3 regions of the Shinella sp. HY16 genome follow, and region 2 is predicted to be linked to each of the others. Evidence: riboswitches for the same ligand, from Rfam matches in the RefSeq annotation. Region 2 holds a riboswitch; each other region holds the start of a gene.
The links. Region 2 has a riboswitch for cobalamin ahead of K0P03_RS30555 ((2Fe-2S) ferredoxin domain-containing protein). Riboswitches for the same ligand answer to the same signal wherever they lie in the genome.

Region 1 (10,379 bases), on a different contig from region 2:
GCTTGGCGATCTCCTCGAGAACGGGCTTGGCGGCGTCCGAATCCACCGAAAGCGGCTTGCCGGCCATCGGCAGGTTGGCGAGATCACTGTCACCGAGCACGGCGAAGGAGTTGATCGCTGCCGCATAGGGGGTCGAAAACGCAATAACCTCCTCGCGCTTCGGCGTGACGCTCATGCCGGCCATGATCGCATCGTACTTGCCGGCGGTCAGCGAAGGGATGATCCCGTCCCAGTTCTGGGCGACGATCTCGCATTCACGGTTCATCCGCTTGCACAGGTCATTGGCCAGGTCGATCTCGAAACCTTCCAGCGTGCCGTTCGGGCCGGAGAAGTTCCAGGGCGCGTAGGCCCCCTCGGTCGCAATGCGGATCTTGTCCGCCGCATGGACGGGCTGCAGCGACACGGCGAAGGCCACCGCCGAGAGAAGAAGGGTCAGTTTCATGGGTTCACCTCTTGTTGTTCTCCGGTCTCAATGGGCGTGCGTCGAAATGAACTGCCGGAAACGTTCACTCCGAGGATGGGTGAAGACGTCCGCAGGCGTGCCGTCCTCCTCGATGTAACCCTTGTGAAGAAAGACGACCCGGCTGGAGACGTCGCGGGCAAAGCCCATCTCATGGGTGACGACGAGCATCGTGCGGCCCTCTGCGGCCAGGTCCCGCATGACCTTGAGGACCTCTGCGACCAATTCGGGATCGAGCGCGGAGGTCGGCTCGTCGAACAGCATGATTTTCGGGTGCATCGCGAGTGCCCGGCCGATGGCCGCCCGCTGCTGCTGGCCACCGGAAAGATGGGCCGGATAGGCATGGCGCTTGTCCGCGATGCCGACGCGCTCCAGAAGCGCCTCTGCCTCGGCGATGCATGCCTTGCGATCTCGCCCCTGGACGTGGACGGGAGCTTCGATCAGGTTTTCAAGGATTGTCAGGTGGGACCAGAGATTGAAGGACTGGAACACCATCGTCGCCTGGGAGCGGAGCCTTTGAAGCTGGCGCCGGTCGACTACGCGTGCCGACTGGTTGGGGCGCTGATCCAGTCTGTAGGCCTCGCCAAAGATCGAGACCGTGCCGGCATTCGGCACTTCCAGCATGTTGACGCAGCGCAGCAGCGTCGATTTTCCGGAACCGGACGCACCGAGGATGGAAACGACCTCCCCGGGCTGCGCCGTGAGGGAAATGTCATGCAGGACCTTGAGCGGGCCGTAGCACTTCTCCAGGCGTGCGATTTCCACGGCCGGGATGCGGGTCTGATCTGTCATGCCTGTTCTCCGGTCGCGACGACAAAGGGACGCTGGTCACGGGAAAGCCGGTGCTCGACAAACCGGAGCAACCGCGTGATGGAAAAGTTCAGAAGAAGGTAGATCGCGCCGGCGCAGACGAAGATCTCGACCGGCCGGTAGCTGGCCGAGATCAGCTTGGCGGCGATGCCGGTGACTTCCATCATCGTGATGGTCGAGGCGAGCGCCGTCGACTTCACGACGAGGATCAGTTCGTTCGAATAGGCTGGCAGCATCAGGCGAAGAGCCTGCGGCGCGATGATCCGGCGCAAAAGCGTGAGCCGGCCCATGCCATAGGCCTTCGCGGCCTCGATCTGCCCGAGCGGCACGGCGATGACGCCCCCGCGAATGATCTCGGCGCTATAGGCGGCCGTATTCAGACAGAGTGCCAGCGCGGCACACCAGTAGGGTTCGCGCAGGAACGGCCAGGCGAAACTCTTGCGCAGCTCCGGAAATTGGCTGAGCCCGTAATAGATGATGTAGAGCTGTACGAGGAGTGGCGTGCCGCGGAAGACGAAGATGTAGCCCCGCGCGAGACCATCGAGCACCCGGTTGCCGGAGAGGCGGAAGCCCGCCAGAAGCATGGCAAGAAGCGCGCCCGAGGCGACCGAGAGCGCGGTCAGTTGCAGCGTGAGCGGAATGCCGTGGCACAGGGCAAGGAAACTCTCGACGAGGAAGGGAATATCAAAGAGGTTCATGATGCCCTCCGGATGCCGCGCATCGCACGGGCTTCGGCGCGCCGGAAGACAGCGCCGGAAACAAGGCTGATCAGCAGGTAGAGCACGCCGGCCGTCAGGAAGAAGGTGAACGGCTTGCGGGTCGAGCCGGCGCCGATCTGCGCCTGACGCATGAGCTCGACCAGACCGACGACGGAAATAAGGGCCGATTCCTTCAAAACCAGCTGCCAGACATTGCCAAGTCCGGGGATCGCAAACCGAGCTGCCTGCGGCAGGATGATGCGCTGGAAGCGGAGGAATGCACCCATCCCATAGGCCTTGGCCGCCTCGATCTCGCCGCGCGACAGCGCGAGCACCGCACCGCGAAAGACTTCCGCCTGATAGGCGCCGGACACGACGCCGATCGCCACGGCCCCCGTCAGGAACACCGGCGCGCTTACGAAGCCTTCCGCACCGAACAGGTGGCCAAGCTGCGTTATGACGGCGCTGCCGCCGAAATAGAACAGGTAGATGACGAGAAGATCGGGCACGCCGCGCAGCACGGTCGTATACCCGTCGGCAAGATAACGTAGCGAGGAAACCGGCGAGAGCGACGCGGCCGCCGAGAGCATGCCGAAAAGCGCTCCCAGCCCAAAACCGCAAAGGGCCACGGCAAGCGTGATAGCGGTGGCGCGAAGCATATCGAAGCCCCAGCCACCATCGGCAAATCCCATCAAATCGAAGTAAGCGCCCACGCGTCCACCTGGTCCGTTCCCTTGCGCCGATAGCGTGTCGGCGCGTTATGGGCTTGACTTTGGCAGGTGACGCTCCATACCGTCAAATTCGAAATTACGGGTAGAGAATAACCAAATATTATGGAGAAGCTCATGAATCTGCGGCAGGTCGAGGCGTTTCGCCTGGTCATGCTCACCGGCAAAATGACCGCGGCGGCGGAGCTCATGGCGATTACCCAGCCCGCGGTGAGCCGGCTGATCCGCGACTTCGAGCTCGACCTGAAGCTGCGGCTGTTCGAGCGGCGCGGCAACCAACTCGTCCCGACGCCCGAGGCCACCACGCTTCTGAGGGAGGTGGAGCGTGCCTATGTCGGGCTCAACCGCATCAAGGCCTTCGCCGAGGAGATCGGCCGCCAGAATGCCGGCATGCTGCGCATCGCCGTGATGCCCGCGCTCGCCAATGGCATCATGCCGCGCTACCTCGCACGCTTCCTGCGCGAGCGCCCGAACATCCATGTCTCCCTGAGCGGCATCCCCTCGACCATGGTCATCGAAGCCGTCGCTTCCGGCCAGGCCGATATCGGCTTCGCCGACGGCCCGCTCGACCGCCCCGGTTTCCTGACGGAATCCCGCCCCGTCGCGGCCGTGGTCGCCATGCCGCAGGGCCACAGACTGACCGCCCGATCCCGGATCGGGCCGGCAGACCTCGAAGGCGAGCACATGATCACGCTGGAACCGGGGACGTTGTTTGCCATGCGCGTGGAGGTCGCGCTGGCGGGCATTCCGAGGGCTTCAACGATCGAGACACGCCTCTCCCACACCGCGCTGACGCTGGTGTCGGAAGGCGTCGGCATCACCATCATCGACCCCTCCTCCGCCACGGACTATCGAGGCAGAGGCGTCGTGGTTCGCCCCTTCACCGACTTCATCGATGCCGGCTTCCTGGCGATTCGCCGCAGCGACGCAACAGACAACCAGCTTGCGGAGCGCTTTATCGCAGGGTTCTGGGAATACCACGGAGCCCTGCTCGAGCAACTGAACGTCGAACCGGGGAGATAGCCTGAGAGGTCTGGGTGTCGGGGCCTTGAGCAGCTTGGCGGGAAAACCCTGCCGGATCCTCCTTTAGAAATCCCAGTCCTCATCTTCGGTGGCGACCGCCTTGCCGATGACGTAGGACGATCCGGAGCCGGAAAAGAAGTCGTGGTTCTCATCGGCATTCGGTGACAGCGCTGAGAGGATGGCCGGGTTCACCTTGCAGGCTTCCGGCGGAAAAAGTGCCTCGTATCCGAGGTTCATCAGGGCCTTGTTGGCGTTGTAGTGCAGGAACTTCTTCACATCCTCGGTGAGGCCGACGTCGTCATAGAGATCCTCGGTATATCGCGCCTCGTTGTCATAAAGTTCCAGGAGAAGATCAAAGGCGAAATCCTTGATCTCCTGCCGCTTTTCCATGCTCAGGCGCTCCAGTTCGCGCTGGAATTTGTAGCCGATGTAGTAACCGTGTACGGCCTCGTCACGGATGATGAGGCGGATCATGTCCGCCGTGTTGGTGAGCTTGGCGCGGCTCGACCAGTACATCGGAAGATAGAAGCCGGAATAGAACAGGAAACTTTCGAGCAAGACGCTGGCGACCTTCTTCTTCAAGGGGTCGCTCGTCGTATATTGTTCCATGATCAATGCGGATTTGCGTTGCAGGAACTCGTTTTCCTCCGACCAGCGATAGGCGTCATCGACGTCGGGCGTCAGGCAGAGCGTGGAGAAGATGGAGGAATAGGAGCGGGCATGCACAGCCTCCATGAAGGAAATGTTGGAAAGCACCGCCTCCTCATGCGGCGTGGCAGCATCCTCCATGAGCTTTACCGAACCGACACCGTTCTGGATTGTGTCGAGCAGCGTCAGACCGGTAAAAACGCGGATGGTGAGTTTCTGCTCTTGCGGCTTCAGCGTCGCCCAGGAGGGAATGTCGTTGGAGAGCGGCACCTTTTCCGGCAGCCAGAAATTACCGGTCAGGCGGTTCCAGACCTCGAGGTCCTTGTCGTCCTCGATGCGGTTCCAGTTGATGGCGCGGATGGCGGCGGCGGCCTTCGGCGCCTTGGTCTTCACTTGGATGTTCATTTGCTTCCCCGATCTCACAGCGCGCAGGAAACGCAGCCCTGCACTTCCGTGCCGGACAGCGCCATCTGGCGAAGGCGGATGTAGTAGATGGTCTTGATGCCCTTCTTCCAGGCGTAGATCTGCGCCCTGTTGATATCGCGGGTCGTCGCCGTGTCGCGGAAGAACAGCGTCAGCGATAGGCCCTGGTCGACATGCTGGGTGGCCGCCGCATAGGTGTCGATGATCTTCTCCGGGCCGATCTCGTAGGCGTCCTGGTAATAGTCGAGATTGTCGTTGGTCATGAAGGCGGCCGGGTAATAGACGCGGCCGATCTTGCCTTCCTTGCGGATCTCTATCTTCGAGATGATCGGGTGGATCGAGGACGTCGAGTGATTGATGTAGGAGATCGAGCCCGTCGGCGGCACGGCCTGGAGGTTCTGGTTGTAGAGGCCGCCGTCCATGACGGCCGCCTTCAGCTCAAGCCAGTCCTGCTGCGTGGGGATATGAATGCCCGCCTCTTCGAAAATGCCCCGCACCTTCTCCGTCACCGGCAACCATTCGGCTTCGGTATATTTGTCAAAGTATTCGCCCGAAGCGTATTTCGAGTTCTCGAATCCCTTGAAGCTAACGCCCTTTTCGACCGCCAGCCGGTTGGAGGCGCGGACGGCGTGATAGGTCACCGTGTAGAAATAGATGTTGGTGAAGTCGATGCCTTCCTCCGAGCCGTAGAAGATACGCTCGCGGGCGAGATAGCCGTGCAGGTTCATCTGGCCGAGGCCGATGGCGTGGCTATCGTCGTTGCCCTTCTCGACCGAGGGGACCGAGGAGATGTGGCTCATCTCGGAGACGGCGGTCAGCGCACGGATCGAGGTTTCGATCGTTCGTCCGAAATCCGGCGAGTCCATCGCAGCAGCAATGTTGAGCGAGCCGAGATTGCACGAAATGTCCTTGCCCATCCTGGCATAGGAAAGGTCGTCGTTAAATTCGCTCGCCTCACTTACCTGCAGGATCTCCGAGCAAAGATTGCTCATGGTGATGCGGCCGGCGATGGGGTTCGCGCGGTTCACCGTGTCCTCGAACATGATGTAGGGATAGCCGCTCTCGAACTGGATCTCGGCAAGGATCTGGAAAAAGTCGCGGGCCTTGATCTTCTTCTTGCGGATGCGGCCGTCCTCGACCATCTCGCGGTACTTCTCCGTCACCGAAATCTCGGTGAAGGCCACGCCGTAAACGCGTTCGATGTCATGCGGCGAGAACAGATACATGTCATCGTTGTTGCGAGCGAGCTCGAAGGTGATGTCGGGGATAACGACGCCGAGCGACAGGGTCTTGATGCGGATCTTCTCATCGGCATTCTCGCGCTTGGTGTCGAGGAAACGCAGGATGTCGGGATGATGGGCATGGAGATAGACCGCCCCCGCCCCCTGCCGCGCACCGAGCTGGTTGGCATAGGAGAAACTGTCCTCCAGCAGCTTCATGACAGGGATGACGCCCGACGACTGGTTCTCGATCTGCTTGATCGGCGCGCCCATCTCGCGAAGGTTGGTGAGGGAGAGCGCGACACCGCCGCCCCGCTTGGAAAGCTGGAGCGCCGAATTGATCGAGCGGCCAATGCTCTCCATGTTGTCCTCGATGCGCAACAGGAAGCACGAGACGAGCTCGCCGCGCTGTTTCTTGCCGGCATTGAGGAAGGTCGGCGTTGCCGGCTGGAAACGGCCGGAAATGATCTCATCGACGAGATCGCGGGCAAGCTGCTCGCTGCCGCGCGCCAGCGTCATCGCCACCATGCAGACGCGGTCCTCGTAGCGCTCAAGGTAGCGCTTTCCGTCGAAGGTCTTCAGCGTATAGGACGTGTAGTACTTGAACGCGCCGAGGAAGGTCGGGAATCGGAACTTCTTGTCATAGGCGTGGTCGAAGAGATCGCGTACGAAGTTGAAGGAATACTGGTCGAGCACTTCCTGCTCGTAGTACCCTTCGGTCACCAGATAATCGAGCTTTTCCCTGAGATTGTGGAAGAAGACCGTGTTCTGGTTGACGTGCTGGAGGAAGTATTGCTTTGCCGCCTGCCGGTCCTTGTCGAGCTGGATTTTTCCATCCTCATCGTAAAGGTTCAGCATCGCGTTCAGCGCATGATAGTCCAGCGCGGTGATTTCCGGCGTCTTCGTCGGTTTCTCGAGCGTCATCGTGTCCAAAATCGTTCCAGTCCCTGTCTGACGTTGTCGACGTCCTCATCCATGCCGAGAAGCTCGAAGCGGTAGAGATACGGCACACCGCACTTGGCGGAGATGACGTCGCCGGCGAGCCCGAAGGTCGCCCCGAAATTGCTGTTGCCCGCGGCAATCACGCCGCGAAGGTTCGCGCGGTTTTCCGCATCATTGAGGAAGCGGATCACCTGCTTGGGAACGGCGCCTTTGCCATCCTGGCCGCAATAGGTCGGCACGACGAGGACGAAGGGCGCGCGCGCCCTCAGCGCCTCGTCGGCGCGAAGGGGAATGCGGGAGGCCGGAAGGCCGAGCTTTTGCACGAAGCAATGGGTGTTTTCCGACCGGGAGGAGAAATAGACGAGCTCACCCATCGCCCCGCCCTCAGGCCAGTGCGCTGATCATATCAGGGCGGAAACCGGCCCAATGCTGCTCACCGGCAACGACGACGGGAACCTGACGGTAGCCGAGGCCCTGCACGAGCGCGAAGGCATCTGCATTCTCGGAGATATCGACGACACGGTAATCGATGCCGTGGCGGTCGAGCGCGCGGGTGGTCGCTGAGCATTGAACGCAAGCTGGCTTGGAGTAAACGGTGATCGGCATGGTTTCCTCATATTCTGGCGATTGGGCATGGAGGGGCGTTCGGTCATCCGCCGATGACCGTTCGTGAACTGAAAATAGATAGACGGCGGCCCTCAAGGACGGCCGGAGCGGGGCGCCGCTTACTCGCGCGGAGGCACTGGAAACAAATTCGACATGACTTCACCCCGAAGCTATTCATACGGAGCATCTGGGGAGACGGCGGGGCGGCATCATTCCACAACCCATCGCTCGCCTGCCGGACACCCCGCCCGTGGACGTTCATGAACAAGGCAGGTCTCCTGGCTTGCGGGTCGCGGCATCCGTCCGCCTTCCCAAGGCATTTGCGCCTCAGTGGCTTTGTCGAACGTATGCTCGCCGCTTACAGTTGCGGGGGCAGCTCCGGATTGACGCAGCCATCATGGCCACACCGGATTCCCGTCTTAGCCTCCGACTCTCTCGAATCGGAGGAACCTTGAACACTAGATATGGTATAGGACGCAATTCCGCCGTCAACAGTTAGCTCGATCGCTCGGTTGCGAAACGCAAGTTATCCCCATGACGGATGGCGAAAGCCCTTCGTCGCGAGCACTTTTCCAAGCCTAGATTTCCACAGACACCATTCCAGCGTGAATAAGCGGTTGCCGGACCAGCGTACGACGAATAAGCTCCTGCTGCGGCAAGGTGCCGCTCGATCACTGAGGATACCATGGCTACCGGAACGGTTAAGTTTTTCAATCAGGACAAGGGCTTCGGCTTCATCACCCCCGACAATGGCGGAGCAGACGTGTTTGTTCACATATCTGCGGTACAGTCCGGCGGCCCGCTGCGGGATGGCGCAAAGGTCAGCTACGACATCGGCCAGGATCGCAAGACCGGCAAATCGAAGGCTGAAAACGTTCAAACGCTCTAAGAGCGCGCGCTATTCGATGACGACCTCGGATGCGTATGGTTCATGGACGTCGCCACGGCGTTCGACCACCGCATCCGAACGGTCTCGAATGCAGATATGACCGTCGCCATCCGCACGCCCACGACGCAGCCGAGGACGCACCTCGCAGTTCTTGTGGTTTTGGGGCTAACCCATCTCCTCAACGATCTGATGCAGTCGCTGATTCCGGCTGCCTACCCAATCCTGAAGGATGCGTACGCGCTCGATTTCGTGCAAATCGGCCTGATCACCATGACCTTCCAGATTGCCGGATCGCTGCTGCAGCCGGTCATCGGCATGGTGACCGACAAGCACCCCGCACCCTATTCGCCTGTCGTGGGCATGATGTTCACCCTTTCCGGACTCGTGAGTCTCGCATTCGCCCACAGCTATGCGATAATTCTTGTCTCGGTGGCGCTGATCGGCATCGGATCATCCATATTCCACCCTGAGGCGACCCGTATGGCGCGCTATGCGGCCGGCGGCCGGCAGGGGTTGGCCCAGGGTCTCTTCCAGGTTGGCGGTCAGGCCGGAGGCGCGCTCGGCCCGGTCTTTGCAGCATTGATCATCGTGCCGTTGGGGCAGCCGAGCCTCGCCTGGTTCGCTGCCCTTGCCTTGCTCGCCATGACGCTTCTGGCCTGGATCGGCAGCAAACAGCGCCAGATCAGTGCCGAGTTCGCGGCAATGCGGATAGGTGTAAAGAAGGCGGGCGGAGCGGCACGCCATGCGCCCGCGACGATCGCCATCGGCCTCGTCGTCCTCACGGCACTCATGTTCACCAAGAACGCCTACGGCGAGAGCTTCAAGTCGTTCTACATCTTCTATCTCATGGAGAGGTTCGGCCTTTCCATCCCGGCGGCGCAGATGATGCTGTTCATCTTCCTGCTCGCCTCGGCCGTCGGCGCGCTTGTCGGCGGCATCGTCGGCGACCGCATCGGGCGCTACCGCATCATCTGGATTTCTGTCCTCGGGCCGCTTCCTCTGACACTGATGCTGCCTTATGCTGATCTGTTCTGGACGGGCGTGCTGACAGTGATGATCAACCTGATCATGGCCAGTGCCTTCGCATCGATCCTGATCTATGCAATCGAGCTGCTGCCACATCGCATCGGGTTGATCGGAGGACTGTTTTACGGCCTGAACTTCGGACTTGGCGGTATCGCCGCTGCCCTCCTCGGGATTTTGGCCGACCGCTATGGCGTCGAAACGGTCTATGCCATCTGCTCGTTCCTGCCGCTCGCAGGGCTCCTCGCCTGGTTCCTGCCGAAGATCGAGGAAGGCGGGGCCTAGCGACCTGAAGCGCTTGTCACAACCGCTCCGGAAACCGGAGGACGGCAATACCGCCGAAAGGGCGACGAGACACACATCTCCACCGAGGCTATAAAACGGGTCCGACGATGGCGAGGCCGTTGTTCCTCAGGCGCTTCCAGACAGACCAGCGTCCCACCTCCTCCGGCAGGATCTGCCGGCATCGCGCGAGATAGGCTTCCTGCCGGGCACGCAAGGTTGTTGTCAGGTCGACATCTTCGAGAAGGATGTTGTTCTCGTAGTTGAGATCGAAGCTGCGCCGGTCCATATTCGCCGAGCCGATCAGCGAGATGGCGCCATCCATGGTCAGGGTCTTGGCATGGAGCAGCCCGGCCTCGTACTCGAAAATCGTCACGCCTGCTTGGAGAAGGTCGAGATAATAGCTGCGGCTTGCCGCCGCGACGGCGAAGTCATCATTGCGCGCGGGAAAGATGATGGTCGTCTCGACACCCCGGTTGGCGCAGGCGCAAAGTGCGGCCTGCATGGCAGCATCCGGTACGTAGTAGGGTGTCGTTACGAAGAGCGAACGCTTTGCGGCATAGATCAAAGTCTCGAACATTTCCGGCATCGCGGAATTTCGGAATGTGGGGCCGGTGGCGACCACCT
Region 2 (10,379 bases):
CCCAAGGGCCAGCGTCGCGAGCGTACTTTTGCCGGAGCCGCTTTCGCCGATGAGGCCGACGCACTCGCCGGGCTCTACGTGAAGGCTGACGTTATCCAGAATGCAGCGGCCGAAAAATGGCGAACGTCGGTCGGCCACCTCCACCCGTACATTGGCTAGGCTGAGTACCGGTGTAGGCAGAGCATGATCCGGTTGAACAGGGAAAGGTTCCCTAGGCCGGGATCGAAATGTCGGCCATACGATCCAGCTGCGCGGGCCATGAACGGTGCGGCTTTCGACACTATCCCGCACGACGTCGCCAAAGTAGTTGACCGAGAGCACCACGAGGAAGAGCGCTATCCCCGGAGCCAGAACCAGCCAGGGTGCGATCTCCATGCTCGCCCTACCGTCATTGAGCATCGCGCCCCATTCCGGAGCGGGAGGAGGCACGCCAAGGCCGAGAAAGGAGAGAGCGGAAACGGCAAGGATCATGTTTCCGATATCGAGCATGCCGAGGACGAGGATTGGACCGACCAGGTTGATAGCGATATGCCGAAACAGGATCTTCCAGGTGGGTGTACCCATGCAGCGAGCAGCGGCGACATAACCTTCCCGGGATATCTGCAGCGTGAATCCACGGATGATCCGCGCGTAGGCAGGCCAAGCCACCGCCGAGACGGCAATGACCAGAGGCACAATCCCGCCCCCCATCAAGGCTGCGACGGCGATGGCGAGAACCAGGCGCGGAAAGGCCAGCAGCACGTCGATGAGTTTGGTCAGTACGAGATCGACCACGCCGCCGAAGTAGCCGGCTGTGATGCCCACCGAGACGCCAATCGTCATGACAATGATGACGGCGATCGCACCGACCATGAGCGACGTCCGGCCGCCGTAGAGCAGGCGGGTGAAAACATCCCGCCCGAAATCGTCCGTACCCAGCAGGTGGGTGGCGCTTGGCGGCAGCAGCACATCGCGGAAGTTCGTATCGATCGGACTTGCCTTGCTCAACAGAGGAGCGGCCAGCACCATCGCGACAATCCCGACCATGACGAGCAAAAGCAACAGGCCAAGAGGATCCCGCTTCAGGTTGATTACAAAGCGGCGAAGAACGCGATCAGCCATGGTTTCCCTCCTCCACTCGCACGCGAGGGTCGAGGAAGCGATAGAGCATGTCGACCGTGAAATTGATGATGACGAACATGGTGGCCATGATGAGAGTGAACCCCTGGACGACGGGGTAGTCGCGGCCGCTGATCGCCTCGATGACGTAGCGCCCGATCCCGGGCCAGGCGAAAACAGTCTCGACCACGGCCGCACCGCCAAGCAATCCGCCCGCAACCAGGGACGCGGAGGTGAGGACCGGGATCAGCGCCGGCCGCAGAGCGTGGCGAAACAGGAGTATGCCGCGCGGCATACCCTTCGCCTCGGCCATCAGCATGTATGGCTGCGACAGGGTATCGAGAAGGCTTGCCCGTAACAGCCGTGAGGTTGCAGCGGCAATGCCGGTTCCGAGCGTCAGGGCCGGCAGAATGATGCTTTCCGGCCTTTGCCAGCCCAGTGCCGGTAGCCAGCCCAGCTCGATCGTAAACAGGTAGATGAGCAGGACGCCGAGAAAAAAGCTCGGCATCGACTCGCCGATCAGGCTGAGAAACCGGGTGACGTGATCCACCGGCCTGCCGGCATAAAGACCGCCGAGGATGCCGCTTGGAAGAGCGATTACGAACATCACGAGCAGCGACGTTCCAGCAAGGGCCAACGTTGCCGGGAGACGAACGGAGAGCTCGTCGACGATCGGCTGGCGGCTGCGCAGGGAAGTGCCAAGATTGCCCGATACGACACGGCCGAGCCATTTGACATATTGTTCAGGCAACGGGTCGTTCAGCCCCATCTGCTCCCGCATCTGCTGAATGTCGCCCTGTGTGATTTGTGCGGAATCGAGACCGGGCTCGACCATGGTGAGCAGCACGGCCGTCGCGGGGTCGCCCGGGATGAAGCGCAGCATCAAGAAGATGACGACGGTAATCCCGAGCAGAACCGAGAGGCCGGCAAATGCCCGCTTTACGGCATAAGCCAGCACGAACCCTACTCAGCCTTGATGAACATCGAAGGTGTGATATCGCGCGGGCGCTCAGGATCTACCCCTCCGACTTTTACACCCTGCGCAATAGCAATCAGCTCGGAGTTTGCTACGTAAAGCAATGCATGGTCCTGCATGACCCTGTCCTGGATCTGGCGAGAGAGTTCGAAGCGTTTTTCCGGCTCGAGTTCGGTTCGCAACTGGTCGATGAGCGCGTCGACCTGCGGATTTGCATATTTCTGCCAGTTCTGAACGGCGTCCGAACGGTAAAAGCTCGCAAGCTGCCCATGAAGGTCGCCGGTCGCAGCGCCACATGAACAATAGGTGGCAATATCGAAGGCTCCGTCGAGCATGATCTGGTTCGAAGCCGTGGGCTCGACCACTTGCAGCTTGGTCGCCACGCCGATCTTGCGCCATTGCGCCTCCAAGGCGATAGCGACAGTTTGCCACCAACCATAGGTCAGAACAGAAAATTCCAGACGCTTGCCGTCCTTCACGCGGATACCGTCAGCGCCCGGCTTCCAGCCAAGCTGGTCGAGAAGAACGTTCGCCTTTTCGACATCGGATGCTTGCTGTGTCTTGATGGCATAGGGCAGGCCGGCCGGAAAATGCCCGGTGGAATAGGTGGCGAAGGGAGCCATGACCCCGTCCACGATTTCCTTCCGGTCTACACCGAGGCTCAAGGCTTCGCGGAGCTTCGCATCCTGCAGCAACGGGTTGCGGTAGTTCATCCAGATGTTCCAGTTGGTCTGATTGACGGCCGGAAACTGAAACTTCTTGCTTCGGATGTAGGACCGGCGCTGCTCGAACTGGACGTTGGCGTCCATATCCGCTTCGCCGGATTGCAGGGCGAGATACCGGGTCTGGGGATCGACGACAAAGCGTGCCTCGAGGCGCTTCAGCTTCGGCTTCTCACCCCAGTATCCGTCGAAAGGCTGAGCGACGACCAATTCGCCGGGCACGAATTGGGTCGGCTTGAAGTAGCCCGAAAGGTCGGCTTCCATCGCATACTTGTCGCCGAGTTCATCAGCCTTGGCAGCGTTGTGGATGCCGATTGTGACGGTCTTGAACAGGAAGGCGGGATCCGCCGCCTGTGTGCGGATCTCAAGCGTTGTTGGCCCGACTGCCTTGAAGGTTGCTCCCTTGAGAAGCGAACCGGCGCGGGTGTTTTTTGCCTGGTGACGCTCGAAAGACGCCTGAACGGCCGCCGCATCGACTGCTGCGCCACTCCAGAATTTGGCATTTGGCTGAAGCTCGATGCGCCAAATCGTAGGCTCGACCATCGCCCAGCTCTTGGCAAGCGCGGGGATGAGCGATGCACCGTCGAGGCTGGCGTGAACCAGTGGTTCGGCGAAGCCGTTGTTGATGATCCGTTGTGCATCGATATTGATGGGATCGAGTGAGCGCGGCATGTTGGCGGTGACAAGGCGCAACACCTGCTCGTCCGCCGGCGCCATATCCGCGGCAAAAGCCGCACTCATCAGCCCAGTGCAGGCAACCACGAGCGCTGCTATCGCAGCACGCGGAACGTATCCCATCTTATTCTCCCATCGGGTTGGATTGAGGACAGCTGGCGCGGAGGCGCTGCTTGCGTCCGTTTGGTTCATAGGCGTGTTCGCTGGCAACACGGCCTTCGAGAAGGTGCTCGGAAATAATGTGGTCGAGGGCGGCCTCGTTGACGCCGCCATAGTAGGTGCCTTCAGGCCAGACCTGGACGACGGGCGCAAGATTGCAAGGACCAAGGCAAGTGGACTTGGCGGACATCGTGCCTTCGCCCGTCACGCGCAGCTTCAGCCGTTCCTGCTCGTTACGCAGATGCCCCCAGAGCACATCCGCGCCTGCCGAGTTGCACGGGCCGCCTTCGCAGACCAGCACGCGTCGCTTCTGCGCCGGCACGAGCGAACCTTCGGTCACGGCCTCGGGCGGAACGGGAACAGGTGCGTCCGGCCCCTCGGCCAACAGTTCCGAGAGGACGGCAGGCATCAGTGTGCTGCGCGCAACGTCCCGCGCTATCGCCACCGGCGGCCATGGCCGGTTGGATTCATGCTGCCAGCGCTTGAGTGATTTTGTCAGCCAGATGTGGAAGCTCGGTTCCATCGGCAACACGAGCGGCAAGATCGTGATGGCATCGTATTGCCCGTCCAGCAGATCATGAAGTGCGTCACGGAGCGACGGGCGACCCTGTTCCGAAAACGCGGAAATAACGCGACCGACGCCTGCAAAGGCGGCCACGATGTCGGCAATTCTTGCCATCTCCTGGTGCGGAGCTGCAGCGAAAGCCGCCTTGGCCAGAACCACGATCGCACGACCGCGGCGCCGGCTCTCCGAAATACCTGTTGCTGATTGCACCCACCCACCTCGCTAGCGAACGGGGCAGGCAGAAAATGAGGCGACCGGATGATATGACAAGCCATCGGTGAACCGTCATCCTGCTGACCATCCCCGGCCACGGAAAACTATGCTTGATGGCAGGTCTCCTGGCTCACGGATATCTGTCGCCCATCTGCCTTCCCGCGGATGGTGGCCCGCAGTGGCATGGCGCTCTCGCGCCACAAGGATAGACGGCAATCCGCTTACAGTTGCGGGGGCAGCCACGGCCTTGGTCCCTGACGGGGCCTCACCGTGTTCCCTATTAATCCCCGTCGAGTTATCGGGCGGGGAACCATCGGCGCGCACGCTATCCATGCATCTTCTTGGCGTCAAGACGGTTGGTGCCTTGACCACCATAAACATGATTTATATACTCATATTTATGGTGGTCCCCTATAGAGAGAGCGGGGAAGGCTTCAAACTGCCCGCATATTGCCAATGCCGGTTGTTCGGCGGGCTTGTCTTTCCAAGGCGCGCACCCAGACGGCAGGCGAAAGAGACAGTACGAAGGGTGTCGAGGCAGGATGGGTCATTGGTCACCCTACAGGGAAGACACCGTCGCGATGATGGAAGCCGGCGACATATCGCTTGCCGACGTGCTTTATTCGCCTGCGGATAGCGAGCCGCTGGTTTTTGCGACAGGCCGGCATCGCACGCGCGCACTATCCCCGTATTTGCAATATATCGATTGCCGACTGACCACGACCGCACCGCTTGAGGCGACGGGCCAGTTCGCGCCGGGCATCTGCATCAGTCATGCTTTCGAGGGCAGTTGGACGAGCCGGATAGACGGCCACTCCCTTGCCCTGAGATCGGGCGGCGAGACCCTTGTCTATGGTTCCTCCCGTGAACTGGACTTTCTGGAAAGCCAGCCGGAGAACATCTGCATCGCCATGGCCGCGCTCTACATCGGCGCGAATTTCTTCGATGCGGTGGATGTACCCTGCGAAATGATGGCGCTTCTTGACGGCAACGATCTCGTTTCGCGACACCTGGCCAAGGCCGGTGCGCTGCGCTCGGTCCTGCAGCAGATGTTCCAGGCGCCGCAGGACGGCTACCTTGCCGGGTTGCACATGACGAGCCTCGGCCTTGCTGCGGTCGTCGAGCTTGGCAGGGCGCTCGGCGCGGAGCCGGCGGTGGGCCAGGCCGATCGCCGGCAGCGCGAGCGCGCCCATGCCTTGCGGGACTATCTCGACGCCAACATCGCGGATCTGCCCTCGATCCCGGAAATCGCATCGCTCCTCGCGACCAACGAAAGCACCCTGCGACGGGCCTTCAAGGCGACGTTCGGGCTGTCCATCACCACCTATGTCCGCAACAGCCTGCTTGACCACGCCCGAGTGCTGGTACGTGACGGCCGGCTTCCGCTCTCCGTCATCGCCTATCGCTGCGGGTTTGCCACGCCTGCGAACTTCACCAGCGCGTATCGCCGGCAGTTCGGCCATCCTCCCAGCACCGAGCAGACGAAATCTGCCTGATCCGCAATAGTCTTGTCCCGACGCGCAAAAGCTCCTCGCTGCTAAGGAAGCACCCGTAAATCAAACAACGGGTGCTGAAAGTGCAGATGCAGGACGAAGCGCGATCCGGTATGTCCCGGGCCTTTCTGGGGGCCGCCGCCTTCTATACGGCGACGGCCATCCCCATGTCCTATGTGTTCTATCTTCTGCCGGCGCAGTTGCGCGAGGTCGGTCATTCGGCGACGACCATCAGCCTGCTGGCGCTGGTCTATCTGCCCTACGCCCTGCGGGCGTTGTGGGCCCCGGCCATCGATCGTTATGCCCGTGGCGATGCGCGACGCTTCAAGATCGTCCTGGCCGCGTGCGCTGCCACGGCGGTTCCTGCCGTGCTGGCCTTCGGTCTCGTGGAACCGGCTGGCCAGATTGCAAGCATCATGACGATCGCCGCCGTGCTCTTCGTCATCCTCTCCACCGGCACGACCGGCCTCGACGGTTACACCGTCGCAACGCTGGGGGGAGGCGACCGTCGCCATGCCAGCATATGGCAGACGGTGGGCTTTACGGTCGGCGGCGTCGTCCTTGGTCTCGGTGCGATGCTGGCCGGCGGGCTGGCATGGAGCACCGTCGTCGTCCTGATCGCCCTCGCCACGGCGGTGGCGGCCCTTCCCATTCTGGCCTTGCCGGCCGCCCGGCCGTCGCGCGCCGTTTCAATCGATGGAACAGGATCAGGCGAAGGCGGCTCGACCGGTGCCTTCCTGCGCAATCCGGCTGTCCGGCGGCTGCTCTGCATATCGCTTCTCTCCAAGATGGGATTGGGCATGATTGCGGGCTATCTGCCGATCCTTCAGGTGGACTATGGCGTATCGGCCAGCCAGGCCGGTTTCTTCGGTGCCTTCGGCAGTAACGTGCTGGGCCTCGGCTCTGCACTTGTCGGCGGCTGGTTCCTGCTGAGGATCGGCGCTCTGCGCGCCATCGGCGTGATGGGTCTCGTCGCTGCGGTGTTCTTCGCCCTGGCGGCGCTGACCCACGAAACGCTGCGCAGCCCCGCCTTCGCCATCACGCTGACCCTCATCTTCCTCTCGCTCGGCTATGCCTTCATCGCGCCGTTCAAGGCGCTTTCGCTGGCCGTCAGCGACGGGCCGCGCTGCGCCAGCCGCGCGGCGGCACTCGCTTCCGTCGATCTTTCGCTCTCGATCCTTGCCGCTTCGATCTCGGGTTCTCTCGTCACGGCGCTCGGGCTGGAGAGCTTCCTTTGGCTTTCCATGGCCCTGTGCCTTGCCGCCGCCGGTGTCGCGTTGCGCACCGCACGAGGCCGACCCGACGGGCTTTCCGCTTCAACGACAGAAAGGTTGCCACTTCCGTGAACATGACAGCCCATCACCGCCCGCTTCTTCTCGCCACAACCGTGCTTGCCGGTTGCCTCGCCTTGCCCGCACAGAATGCCGCCCATGCCCAGGAGGCGGATGACGGCGCGACCGTGCTCGAAACCATCACGGTCACCGCCCGCAAGCGCAAGGAGGACATTCGCAACGTGCCGGCGTCGCTCGATGTCGAAACCGCAGAATCGCTCGAGGAAAAGCGTGCGCTCGACGGCCAGGCGGTGATGCGCGACGTGTCGGGTGCCAGTGTCGGCACCTTCGGCGATCGCTCCAATGGCTTCATCGTCATGCGGGGCGTCGCGCCCATCCTCACACCGCTCAGCCCGGATGACAGTTCCGTTCTCACCTTTATCGACGGCGCTCCATTGCCGCTTGGCGGATCCTTCTCCTCCTCCTATCTCGACCTCGACCGCGTCGAAATCCTGAAGGGGCCGCAGAACACGCTGTTCGGGCGCAACACTTCGGGGGGCGCAATCAATCTGATCCCGGCGGAGCCGACGCACGATTTCCACGGTTCGGTGCGTGGCGAGTTCGGCAATGACGGCATCTACCGCACCGAGACGATGCTGAACGGTTCGCTCATTCCCGACGTGCTGGCCGGACGCATCGCCCTTCGCCGTTCGTCGATCGACGGCTATATCGACAACATCGCCGGCGACGATCTCGGCGCGGAAGACAACTGGGTCGGCCGCGCATCGCTGCTGTTCACGCCGACCGAAGACACACGCTGGCTGTTGAGCCTGCAGGGCGAGGACAGTGACATGACCCCGACGACCTACATCGCCCTGCGCCCGGGCGAGGCAAAACTTGCGGCACAGAACCACACGATCGACGATACGCAGCTGGCTACCATCAACTCCCGCCTCGAACACGATTTCGAGACGATGACCTTTACTGCACAGACGAGTTTCACGAAGCTGAAGAACCGTAACGTCTACAATTACCCGGATGCCTTCATCGCCCATGATTTCAGCGGCCTTCCGCTGGAGGATTTCCTCGATCCTGATACCAATTTCATCGGCTGGACGAAGCGCGATACCCGGCTTTCGCAGGAATTCCGCCTTTCGTCGTTGCCGGACTCCGATATCGGCTGGCTCGCCGGCGTGTCTCTCTACCAGGACAGGGCGCACCGTCATCGCCCCGTAGAAATGTGGTATTTCGGGCCGTCGGCGACGGGAGAATATTTCTATGACCAGACGACGACCGGCCAGGCCATCTTCGGCGAGATCACCTATCCGGTACTGGAGCGGTTCAACCTGTCGGTCGGCGCGCGCGCGACCCATGAGAAGAAGACGTTCGACGGTTCGTTCTTCAGCGATGGCACCGCCGGCGCCGTGAAGGAGTTTCACGAGGATGGCGAACAAAGCTACGGCTTTGCGACAGGCCGCGCGGCGCTCAGCTACGAATGGTCCGACGAGCTGACCACCTATGCCAGCGTCTCGCGCGGGTTCAAGAGCGGCGGTTATGCCGTCGAGAATTCGCTGATGTGGGCCGGCGTTCCGCGCAATCCCTACGATTCCTCTTCGATCATGAGCTATGAGGTCGGGGCCAAGTCCGCCTGGCTCGACAACCGGTTGAAGCTGAACGCTGCTCTCTTCTTCAACGACATGTCGAAGGAGCAGATGCAGACCTGGGATTATATGACGTTCACCGGCCGCACCTTCAATCTCGATGCCCGCAGCTACGGCTTCGAACTGGACGGCGACTATGACGTCACCGGCAACTGGACGCTTTCCGGTGGGCTTGGCTACACCTTCAGCGAAGTGCGCAACGTGCCCGCCGAGGTGACGGCGGCGCAGGATCGCCTCGTGAGCGGCAATTGGTTGCCGACGGTTCCGCGCTGGACGGCGCGCGCTGCCGTTCAATACCAGGCGGAGGGCAGCGAACTCGGTTTCGAGGGCGCCCTTGCCGAGACGATGTTCAATGCACGCCTTGCCTACAACTACACGGGCAAGCGCTATACCGATGCGTCCAACACCGGGGAGCTCGAGCCGGCGCATGTCGTCTCCGCCCGCCTCGGCGTCGATTGGGGTGGCGGGGAAGCCTACCTCTTCGGGGACAATCTCATCGGCAAGCAGTACATGACCATCAAGGACCGCTTCGGAATGGATCCTTCGGGCACCTCGACCGTCTTCGGCGTCTCCTATGCACGGGGCCGTACCTTCGGAGCGGGAATCACCCTTCGCTTCTGAGCTGCCGCGCGCTGGCCGCCCCGGCGGGGCGGCCAATGCATATCCGCAAGCCTGTTCTCCACATGTGCCATGTCCATATCCACCGACCAAGAGGCGGCGCAGGCGATGCCCGCACCCGACTATTTTGCCAGTCTGCGGCTTGTGCTTCCGTTTTTGGATGGGTCGCGCAAGGCATTGGCGGGCGCCGTCGCTCTGGCCACGCTTTCCGTTTTCCTGCAGCTGGTCCCGGTCTGGACCGTCTATCGCATCATCGACGCGGCGGTTGCAGGCGGCCTCGTCTGGCGCTTCGCTGTCAAAAATGCCGTTCTTGCTTTTGGCGCGATCCTGCTTGGTAGCCTGATGATGGGGCTGGCGCTTGGTCTTTCACATGTCGTCGCCTTCGATACCATCCACCGGTTGCGGCACGCCATGGCCCGGCACATGGTGCGCCTGCCGCTCGGCTACTTCTCCGACTGGCCGAGTGGTGATGCCAAGAAGCTCGTAATCGACGAGCCGGAGAAGCTGGAGGGCATCATCGCCCATGGTCTGCCGGAGGGCGTCAGCTCGCTCGCCGCGTGGCTCGCGGTTTCGGTTTGGCTGCTCGTGCTCGACTGGCGGCTCGCGCTTGCCGCGATCTTCGTCACGCCGGTCTCCTTCTGGCTGCTTGGTGCCGCCATGCGCAGCAGTGCGCGCAACGCGCCGGCCTATCAGGCGGCGGCCTCGCGCATGAACGCGGCGATCGTCGAATTTCTCGCCGGCATGGCCGTGGTGAAGGTGTTCAACCGCAGCGACGAGAGCCTTGCCGAAGCGAGTGCGGCCGTGCGCGACTATGTGGTGCTGGAGACGCGATGGGCGCGTGACTATCTGCCGCTCGGGGGAACTTTTGCCAGTCTGGTCCTGACCAACATCGTCTTCATCCTGCCGTTCGGACTGGTGCTGCTCCATC
Region 3 (10,379 bases), on a different contig from region 2:
CCTGCCTCGATCACCTCCCATTTCGAACTGTCGATCATCAGCGGAACACGGGCGATGTCAGGTTCTGCGGCGATGAGGTTCACATATTCCGTCATGGCCTTGGCGGAATCGATCAGGCCCTCGTCCATGTTGATGTCGATGACCTGCGCGCCGTTCGCCACCTGGTCGCGCGCGACATCGAGCGCCGCGGCATAGTCACCCGCGGTGATCAGCTTGCGGAATTTCGCCGAGCCCGTGACGTTGGTGCGCTCGCCGACATTCACGAAGGGGATAGCCTCGGTCAGCGTGAAGGGCTCGAGGCCTGAGAGACGCATGTGGCGCGGGATGTCGGGGATTGCGCGCGGTGCGTGGCGTGCGGCGGCCGCCGCGATGGCGCGGATATGGTCCGGCGTCGAGCCGCAGCAGCCGCCGACGATGTTGACGAGGCCATCGCGCATGAAGCCCTCGATCTGGGCGGCCATTTCCTCCGGCGTCTCGTCATATTTGCCGAAGGCGTTCGGCAGGCCGGCATTGGGATAGGCGCAGACGAAGGTTTGCGCGACGGAGGAGATCTCCGCGAGATGGGCGCGCATGGCGTTGGCACCGAGTGCGCAGTTGAGGCCGATGGAGAAGGGATCGGCGTGGCGTACCGAGTTCCAGAAGGCCTCCGGCGTCTGACCGGACAGCGTGCGGCCCGAGAGGTCGGTGATCGTGCCCGAGATCATGACGGGCAGCTCGATGCTCTTTTCCTCGAAGACTTCGCGGGTGGCGAAGATCGCCGCCTTGGCGTTCAGCGTGTCGAAGATCGTCTCGATCAGGATGATGTCGGTGCCGCCGTCGATGAGGCCGCGCAGCTGGTCCGCATAGGCGCGCTTGAGGTCGTCGAAGGTGACGGCGCGGTAGCCGGGATTGTTGACGTCAGGCGAGATGGAGGCCGTGCGGTTCGTCGGGCCGAGTGCGCCGGCGACGAAGCGGCGGCGGCCGTCCTTTTCGGTGGCCCTGAGGCCGGCGCGGCGGGCAAGGCGGGCGCCGTCACGGTTCAGTTCATAGACCATGTCCTCCATGCCGTAATCGGCCTGGGCGATGGTCGTGGAGGAGAAGGTGTTGGTTTCGAGAATATCCGCGCCGGCCAACGCGTAGCGATAGTGGATGTCCTCGATCGCGCCGGGCTGGGTCAGTGTCAGGAGGTCATTGTTGCCCTGCTGGTGACATGCGCAGTCGTCGAAGCGATCGCCGCGGAAATCCTCTTCCACCAGCTTCAGCGTCTGGATTTCCGTGCCCATGGCGCCGTCGAGCACCAGGATGCGCTCGCGTGCGGCGGCCTGAAGGGCAGCGAGAATCTCGCGCCCATCGCGTGGCGGCAGTTCAGGTCCGAACAGGGTGTCCAGGTGCGATTCGGCCACGGCAAAGCCCTCCGGTGCAATAATCCTGCACCGGAAATCACATAAAGATATCTTTATGTCAATATGTCTTTATGCCTTATCAGTCAGTGCATCGGTCGATTCGACCCGGCCAGGGAGGCGAACAGCGCCTTCAGTCTGGCGATGTCGGGATCGACCTTTTCATAGCGCGAGAGTTTCTGGACCTCCTTCAGCGCCTCGACGGCAAGGTCGGCGCCGTGCGGCTGCCAGAGCAGCCAGGAGATGAAGATGGATTCCGGTTTCCCGGCGAAACCATTGTCGGTGATGGCAAGCATTTCTTCCCCAATCGGAAAATTGGGGGATGACCGGACGCACGCTGCTGGAACTTCGCCCGGAGGCGACAAGCAAGCGCACCACTGGGACACCCCGCCCATGGACGTTACGACTGTCAGGGCAGGTCTCCTGGCTTGCGGGTCATCGCGTTTGTCTCGCCTTCCCGGTGAAATCCACCAGTGGCATGGAGCGACAGCAGCTCGCCGTTCACAGTTGCGGGGGCAGCGCCGGTCTTGGTGCTCCTTTCGGAGCATCGCACCGGCTTCCCTCTTAGCCTCCGAGCCAATCGACTCGGAAGACCCTGACGGCGTCAAACTGGCTTGGCGCCGGCACCGAGTCAATGGTGCAAGGCTCCGTTCGGCGGTTTGGACACAGCTTGGCGGGCAGCCAGATGGGCGGGCGGGAACTTTTTCCTGCCGCATCCATTTGCCATTCTCCTGCTCCTTGCGTCCGCTCGCCTCCTGCGAGGGGCGCACGATTCACCAAAACCGCAGATGAGGGTCGATGCTGCGCCATCCGGTCATGTTGACATGTTGCAAGTCTCTGTCCTTACGGCTAAAAAATGCCGTTTTCATGCACCACGCGGCCAGGATGCCAACCAGCGTGTCGCTTGAGCCATGTCCATTCCAATCGCGCCGTCCGGGCGCTGTTTGGTCACATGGCTGATCGCGGCACCGAGATGAAACCTGCCCGCAAAAAACCGTTCGGCGCAAAGGCCGTCGCCGGATGGTTCCATATGGCCGGATCCAGAATCAGAAACATGCCCCTTCACAATACGCCGCAAGCCCCTTCGCGCGACGCCGACGCCAAGCAGATCGATTATAACGATTCGATCCGCGCCACCTATCTGTCGCTGGAGGAGCTCGCCGATTGCGGTGAAGCGCTGGCGCGCGACAAGACCGCGGCGCTGCCCGGCTTCCACCCTTTCGAATTCCGCGCCCGGCACAAGGAAAACGAGAAGGAAATCTTCCGCGTCTATCGCGCCACGGCCAAGGATGTCGAAGCCGGTGCGCAGATCACGCCGGCGGCCGAATGGCTGCTCGACAACTACTACGTCGTAGAAGAGGCGATCCAGGAAGTGCGACGCGATTTTCCGCGCCGCTTCTATCGCCAGCTTCCGACCATCGAGATCGAAGGGCAGGTGATGCCGCGCACGCTGGCGCTTGCCTGGCTCTATGTCGCGCACACCCATAGCGGCGTCTCGCATGAGGGGCTGACGGCTTTTGTTCAGGGCTTCCAGAAGATCGACGCGTTGAAGATCGGCGAGCTCTGGGCGCTGCCCTCCTTCATCCGCTTCGTGCTGCTTGAAAACCTCCGCCGCATTTCGAGCCGCGTCGAGCGTTCGCGCAAGATGCGTTTCAAGGCCAACGAGGTGGCCGATGAGCTGATCCGCCTCAACGATCCGGAAAAGTCCATCGCGCATCTCCAGTCGCTGGAAAGCTTCATCGAGGACAATACGTTCGTCATCCAGCTGCTTTATCGCCTGCGCGATGGCCTCCAGGCCTCCGGCGCGGTGATCCAGTGGCTGGAGCGCAAGATCGAGAGCCGCGGCAGCGACCTCGAAGAACTGATCGTCGCGGAGAACAACCGCCTCTCCTCCGGCAACGTCACGATGAGTTCGCTCATCAAGAGCCTGCGCTCGGTGGACGATACCGAGTGGCCGGTCTGGTTCGAAAGCGTCAGCCGCCTCGACGAGGCGCTGCGCCAGGGGTCCGACTACAGCGACCTCGATTTCGGCTCGCGCAACAAGTACCGCAACACGATCGAGCGCTTCGCCCGCAGATCCGGCAAGACCGAGCTTGAGGTGACCGAGACGGCACTGGCGATGACCGCGGAAGACGCCGCGGCGCATGTCGAGGACCTCGACTACGAGGCCAATGTCGCCGCCTTCCTCGTGGGTAAGAAGCGGAAGCTGCTCGAAAAGCGCATCGGCTACCGGCCGTCGATCGTCCAGCGCATCGTGCGTTTCGGCCGCAAGCTCGACTGGTTCGCCATTGCCGGACCCAATATCATCCTGACGCTGCTGGCGATGATCGCGGTCTATTATTTCCTCGATCAGCTCGACATTCCCGACGGCGCATGGCTGATCATGCTGGTGCTTTTCGCGCTGCCGGCGTCCGAAGGGGCGACGGGCCTGTTCAACACGCTTGTCACCTTCTTCGTCACGCCGTCGCGCCTTGTCGGCTACGAGTTCAAGGACGGGATTCCCGAGGATGCGCGCACGCTCGTCGTCGTGCCGTGTCTGATCTCCAAGCGCGACCATGTCGACGAACTGGTGCGCAATCTCGAAGTCCACTATCTCGCCAATCCGCGCGGCGAGATCTATTTCTCGCTGCTCAGCGACTGGGCGGACAGCCAGGCGGAGGAATCCCCCGCCGATCTCGACGTGCTCGATTATGCCAAGCGCGAGATCGCGATGCTTTCAGCGCGCTATGCCTATGACGGCCGCACGCGCTTTTATCTCCTGCACCGCCGCCGCCTGTTCAACCCGTCCGAGGGGTGCTGGATGGGCTGGGAGCGCAAGCGCGGCAAGCTGCACGAGCTGAACCTCCTTCTGCGGGGTGACGGCGACACGACCTTCCTGCCGGGCGCCAACATCGTGCCGGCGGACGTGAAATACGTCATGACGCTCGATTCCGACACGCGCCTGATGCGCGATGCGGTGACCAAGCTCGTCGGCAAGCTGCACCACCCGATCAACCGTCCGGTCATCGACACGGAAAAGAACGAAGTCACCGCCGGCTACAGCATTTTGCAGCCGCGCGTCACGCCGTCCCTGACGACGGGCAAGGAAGCCTCGACCTTCCAGCGCATCTTCTCCGCCGACCGCGGCATCGACCCCTACGTCTTCACGGTCTCCGACGTCTACCAGGATTTCGCCGGCGAAGGCACGTTCACCGGCAAGGGCCTCTACCATGTCGATGCCTTCGAGGCGGCGGTGAAGGGCCGCATCGAGGAAAACTCGGTGCTCAGCCACGACCTGCTCGAAGGCTCCTTGGCGCATTGCGCGCTGGTGACGGATGTCGAGCTGGTCGAAGATTTCCCGACGCGCTACGGCGTCGAGACCTCGCGCCAGCATCGCTGGGCGCGTGGCGACTGGCAGCTGCTGCCGTATATTTTCGGCCCGTCGAGCGGCATTTCCATGCTCGGTCGCTGGAAGATGTACGACAACCTGCGCCGCAGCCTCATCCCGATCGGCTGGCTCGTCGCCTCCGTGATGGGCTGGTACTACATGGAGCCGCGCCAGGCGCTGATCTGGCAGCTCGTGCTGATCTTCCTGCTTTTCGTCGCCCCCACGCTCTCGCTGATTTCAGGCGTCATGCCGCGCCGCAACGACATTGTCGCCCGCGCGCACGTGCATCGCGTGATCTCCGACATCCGGGCGGCCAACGCACAGGTGGCGCTGCGTATCGTCTTCATCGCCCATTCGGCGGCGCTGATGGCTGATGCCATCGTGCGTTCGCTCTATCGCACGCTGGTCAGCCGCAAGCTGATGCTGGAATGGCGCACGGCCGCGCAGGCCGACAGCGCGGCGCGCGGCGGTATTCTCGCCCATTACAAGTCGATGTGGCAGGCTCCGGCGCTTGCCGCCCTTTCCGTGGCGCTTGCCATGATTTCGGATACGGGCCTTCCTTACATCGGCATACCCTTTGCGCTCGTCTGGGCTCTGTCGCCCATGATCGCCTGGTATGTCAGCCAGACAGCCGAGACCGAGGACCAGCTCGTCGTTTCCGATTATGTTGCAACGGAGCTGCGCAAGATCGCCCGTCGCACCTGGCGCTACTTCGAAGAGTTCGTCACGGCCGAACAGCATTACCTGCCGCCGGACAATTTCCAGGAGACGCCGCAACCGGTGCTCGCCGAGCGCACCTCGCCGACCAATATCGGCGTCTATCTGCTCTCGGTCATCTCCGCGCGCGATTTTGGCTGGATCAGCTTCGAGGAAACGGTCCGCCGCCTTGAACAGACGATCGCCACCATCGACGGCATGCCGAAATATCGCGGCCACCTCTACAACTGGTATCGCACCAACACGCTGGAAACGCTGGGACCGCGCTACGTTTCGGCGGTCGACAGCGGCAACCTCGCGGGTCACCTCATCGCCATCTCCTCTATGTGCCGCGAATGGGCCGAAGCCCCCTCGGCACATCTCCAGGGCAGCCTTGACGGCATCGGCGACGTTGCCTCGATCCTCTCCGAGACGCTGAAGGACCTGCCGGATGACCGGAAGACCGTGCGTCCGCTGCGTCGCCTCATCGAGGAGCGTATCGCCGGCTTCCAGAATGCGCTTGCCGCAGTCAAGCGCGAGCATGAGTTCGCCTCCATCCGCGTCATCAACCTCTCGGTGCTGGCGCGCGACGTCAACAAGCTGATCGTCAACCTCGACCACGAGATCAAATCGGCTGAGAGCGGCGAGCTTGCCAAATGGGCCGGCGCGCTGGTCTCGACCTGCGAGGCGCATATCGCCGACAGCGTTTTCGACCTCGGCAGCATCGAGGGCCTGCGCGAACGCCTCATCGTGCTGCGCGACCGCTCGCGCGACATCGCCTTCACGATGGATTTCGGCTTCCTCTTCCGGCCGGAGCGCCGCCTGTTGTCGATCGGCTACCGCGTCGAGACCAACGAACTCGACGAGGCCTGCTACGACCTGCTCGCTTCCGAAGCGCGCCTCACCAGCCTCTTCGCCATCGCCAAGGGGGACCTTCCCACCGAGCACTGGTACAAGCTCGGCCGTCCGGTCGTGCCGGTCGGCTCGCGCGGGGCGCTGGTCTCCTGGTCCGGCTCGATGTTCGAATATCTGATGCCGCCGCTCGTCATGCAGGAGCGCCAGGGCGGCATCCTCAATCAGACGAACAATCTCGTCGTCGTCGAACAGATGAACCATGGCCGCCGTCTCGGCACGCCCTGGGGCATTTCGGAAGCGGCCTTCAACGCCCGCGACCACGAGCTGACCTACCAGTACACCAATTTCGGCGTGCCGACGCTCGGCCTGAAGCGCGGCCTCGGCCAGAATGCCGTCATCGCGCCCTATGCCTCGCTGCTGGCGACGCAATATGCCCCGACGGCGGCGCTGGAAAACCTCGAACGCCTGCGCAAACTCGGCGCGCTCGGCGTTTACGGCTTCCACGATGCCGTCGACTTTACGCCGACCCGCGTGCCCGAAGGAAAAACCTGTGCCGTGGTGAAGAACTACATGGCGCACCATCACGGCATGTCGATCGCCGCCGTCGCCAACGTCGTCTTCAACGGTGCGCTGCGCGAACGCTTCCACGCCGACCCTGTCATCGAGGCGGCCGAACTGCTGCTGCAGGAAAAGGCGCCGCGCGACATTCCTGTTATCAATGCCAAGCGCGAGCCGGAAACCGTCGGCAGCACGCAGGCCGATTTGCTGCGCCCGGAAATCCGCATCATCAAGGAGCCCTTCTCCAAGGAGCGCGAGACCGTCTTCCTGTCGAACGGCCACTATGCCGTCATGCTGACGGCCACCGGTGCCGGCTATTCGCGCTGGAACGGCCAGTCCGTCACGCGCTGGAAGCCTGATCCGACCGAGGACCGCTGGGGTTCCTTCCTCTTCCTGCGCGATACCGCGACGAATGAGTGGTGGTCCGCTACCGCTGAGCCGAAGCGCATCGAGGGTGAGGTCACGAAAACCCAGTTCGGCGACGACAAGGCGGAATTCATCAAGACCGTCGGCACGCTGACCAGCGAGGTCGAGTGCATCGTCGCCACCGAGCACGACGCCGAAGGTCGCCGCCTGACGCTGCTCAACACCGGGCCGGAAGACCGCTTCATCGAAGTGACGTCCTATATGGAGCCCGTCATCTCGACGGACGAGGCCGATAACGCCCATCCGATGTTCTCGAAAATGTTCATCAAGACGGAGATCGGCAAGCGCGGCGACGTCATCCGTGCCGAGCGGCAGAAGCGCAATCCGAACGAACCGGACATGTCCATCGCCCATCTCATCGTGGACAATGCCGGTCCCTCGCGCCGCACCGAGGTCGAGACCGACCGCCGCCGCTTCATCGGCCGCGGCCGCTCGCTGACGACGGCCGCCGCCTTCGAGCCGGGCGCGCAGCTTTCCGGCACGGACGGCTTTACGCTCGATCCGGTGATGGCGCTGCGCCGCGTGGTGCGCGTGCCGGCGGGCAAGAAGGTCAAGGTCATCTTCTGGACCGTTGCGGCCCCGAGCCGCGCGGAGGTGGATGCCGCCATCGACCGCTACCGTCACCCGGACAGTTTCAACCACGAAATGATCCATGCCTGGACGCGCTCGCAGGTGCATATGCGCCATGTCGGCGTCACCTCGCAGGAAGCGGCGAGCTTCCAGATGCTCGGCCGTTACCTCACCTATCCGGACATGCATCTCAGGGCCGACACCGGCACGATCGAGAACGGCCTCACCGCCCAGTCAGCGCTCTGGCCGCTGGCGATCTCGGGCGACTTCCCGATCTTCGTGCTGCGCATCAACGACGAGATCGACGTGGAAGTCGCCCGCGAGGCGCTGCGCGCGCAGGATTACCTGCGTCATCGCGGCGTCGTCGCGGATCTCGTCATCCTCAACGAGCGCGCCGCCTCCTATGCGCAGGACATGCAGCACACGCTCGACCATATGTGCGAGAACCTGCGCATCCGCAGCCAGTCCGACGGTGCGCGCCAGCATGTCTTCACGGTGCGCCGCGACCTGATGGACGTCACCACCTGGCAGGCGCTGCTGGCGACGGCCCGCGCCGTCTTCCACGCCCGCAACGGCACGCTTTCCGACCAGATCGCCCGCACGGTCGCCCTCTTCTCGACACCGCGCGGCGAGGAAGAGGCGAAGGCGGAAGCAACGCCGGCGCCGGTGCCGAAACTGCCCGCCCCGGTCGCCGATGAACCGGTGGAGATCGACGGCAAGGGCCTGACCTTCTGGAACGGTTTCGGCGGTTTCAACGAGGAGCGCCGGGAATATGCCGTGCGCCTTCGCGGCGGCGAGGCGACGCCTCAGCCGTGGATCAACGTCATCGCCAACCAGCATTTCGGCTTCCATGTTTCTGCAGAAGGCGCGAGCTACACCTGGAGCCGCAATTCGCGCGATTTCCAGCTGACGCACTGGACGAACGATCCTGTGATCAACCGCCCGGGCGAGGCTTTCTACATACGGGACAACGACCGCGGCACGGTCACCACGCCGTTTGCCGCCCTGTCGCGCAAGAAGTCGGTCAAGTTCGAAACCTGGCATGGCCTCGGCTATTCCGCCTTCCGCAGCTGGGAGGACGGTATCGAACTCGATCTCGTGCAGACGGTCGATCCGGAAGAGCCGGTCAAATATTCCCGTCTCGCCCTCAAGAACACCGGTGAGACGGAGCGCAGCCTGACGGTCTATGGCTATGTCGAATGGGTGCTCGGCAACAACCCGGCGAAGACCGCGCCTTTTGTCCTGACCAGTCAGGACGAGGAGAGCGGTGCGCTCTTTGCCACCAATCCCTACAGCTTCGATTTTGCGGGAAGAACCAGCTTCTTCGCCGTCGATGCGCCGGTCGCAGGCTTCACCGCCAAGCGTCGCGAGTTCATCGGCCGTGGCGGCGATATCGTGCTGCCGGGTGCGGTCGTGGCGGGGCTGGCGCTGTCGGGTTCGGCCGAGGGCATTGGCGATCCCTGCGCGGCGCTCGCGGTCGAGATCGTGCTGAAGCCCGGCGAAAAGCGTGAACTGCTCTTCGTGCTCGGCGATACGGCCGATGCCGACGGTGCCAGGGCGCTTGCCGAAAAGAGCCGCTCGGCTGATTTCGACGCGGTCATGGCCACCGTCCGTGCCTACTGGAGCGATTTCACCGGAACGCTGCAGGTCAAGACGCCGGATGCGGCGCTCGACCGGATGGTCAACGACTGGCTGCCCTATCAGGCGCTCGGTTGCCGTATCCAGGCCCGGTCGGCCTTCTATCAGGCGAGCGGCGCCTACGGCTTCCGCGACCAGCTGCAGGATACACTGGCCTTTGTGCTTCACCGGCCGGAACTGGCCCGCCGCCAGATCCTCAATGCGGCAGCGCGCCAGTTCGTCGAAGGTGACGTGCAGCACTGGTGGCTGCCCGACAGCGGTGCCGGTGTGCGCACCATGATTTCCGACGACGTGGTGTGGCTCGCCCATGCGGTGGAGTATTACTGCCGCACCACCGGCGACCGCGGGATTCTCGATGAGACGCTGGCCTTCATCCAGGGCGCTTCGCTCGCCGAGGGCCAGCACGATGCCTTCTACACGCCGGAATGCTCGGGGGAAGAGGCATCCCTCTACGAACATTGCGCCCGTGCGCTCGATCTTGCGCTTCGTCGCACTGGAGAGAACGGCTTGCCGCTCATCCTCGGCGGTGACTGGAACGACGGCATGAACCGCGTCGGCGAGGCGGGCCGGGGCACGAGCGTCTGGCTCGGCTGGTTCCTGGCCGGCACGCTCTCGGGCTTCATTCCGGTCGCCCGCGAGCGTGGCGACCAACCGCGCGCGGACCAGTGGCAGGAGCATCTCGGCCGCCTCAAGGTCGTGCTGGAAACCACGGGCTGGGACGGAGGCTACTACCGCCGCGGCTACTTCGATGACGGCACGCCGCTCGGTTCGGCCGAAAGCGCCGAATGCCGGATCGATTCCATCGCGCAGAGCTGGAGCGTCCTGTCCGGTGTCGGTGATGTGGCGCGTTCGCGGCAGGCGATGGATGCAGTCATGGCCGAGCTGGTTGA

Region 1: it holds a riboswitch for cobalamin, as region 2 does, so the genes downstream of both, nrdH (glutaredoxin-like protein NrdH) here and K0P03_RS30555 ((2Fe-2S) ferredoxin domain-containing protein) in region 2, are expected to answer to the same signal.
Region 3: it holds a riboswitch for cobalamin, as region 2 does, so the genes downstream of both, K0P03_RS17900 (hypothetical protein) here and K0P03_RS30555 ((2Fe-2S) ferredoxin domain-containing protein) in region 2, are expected to answer to the same signal.

What each region holds. Positions count from the first base shown of each region.
Region 1 covers NZ_JAHYXL010000002.1:757,071-767,449, reverse strand. Annotated here, with positions in the region: gene K0P03_RS24050 (lysine/arginine/ornithine ABC transporter substrate-binding protein) at 1-442, opposite strand, end outside; gene K0P03_RS24045 (ABC transporter ATP-binding protein) at 470-1,252, opposite strand; gene K0P03_RS24040 (ABC transporter permease) at 1,249-1,968, opposite strand; gene K0P03_RS24035 (ABC transporter permease) at 1,965-2,660, opposite strand; gene K0P03_RS24030 (LysR substrate-binding domain-containing protein) at 2,814-3,719, shown strand; gene nrdF (class 1b ribonucleoside-diphosphate reductase subunit beta) at 3,783-4,772, opposite strand; gene nrdE (class 1b ribonucleoside-diphosphate reductase subunit alpha) at 4,787-6,943, opposite strand; gene nrdI (class Ib ribonucleoside-diphosphate reductase assembly flavoprotein NrdI) at 6,931-7,326, opposite strand; gene nrdH (glutaredoxin-like protein NrdH) at 7,337-7,558, opposite strand; cobalamin riboswitch at 7,810-8,027, opposite strand; gene K0P03_RS24005 (cold-shock protein) at 8,244-8,447, shown strand; gene K0P03_RS24000 (MFS transporter) at 8,544-9,755, shown strand; gene cls (cardiolipin synthase) at 9,844-10,379, opposite strand, start outside.
Region 2 covers NZ_JAHYXL010000005.1:22,972-33,350, forward strand. Annotated here, with positions in the region: gene K0P03_RS30540 (dipeptide/oligopeptide/nickel ABC transporter permease/ATP-binding protein) at 1-1,101, opposite strand, end outside; gene nikB (nickel ABC transporter permease) at 1,094-2,056, opposite strand; gene K0P03_RS30550 (ABC transporter substrate-binding protein) at 2,062-3,594, opposite strand; gene K0P03_RS30555 ((2Fe-2S) ferredoxin domain-containing protein) at 3,596-4,354, opposite strand; cobalamin riboswitch at 4,507-4,738, opposite strand; gene K0P03_RS30560 (helix-turn-helix transcriptional regulator) at 4,951-5,904, shown strand; gene K0P03_RS30565 (MFS transporter) at 5,991-7,247, shown strand; gene K0P03_RS30570 (TonB-dependent receptor) at 7,250-9,454, shown strand; gene K0P03_RS30575 (ABC transporter ATP-binding protein) at 9,524-10,379, shown strand, end outside.
Region 3 covers NZ_JAHYXL010000001.1:3,638,751-3,649,129, reverse strand. Annotated here, with positions in the region: gene metH (methionine synthase) at 1-1,382, opposite strand, end outside; gene K0P03_RS17900 (hypothetical protein) at 1,466-1,675, opposite strand; cobalamin riboswitch at 1,776-1,992, opposite strand; gene K0P03_RS17895 (GH36-type glycosyl hydrolase domain-containing protein) at 2,434-10,379, shown strand, end outside.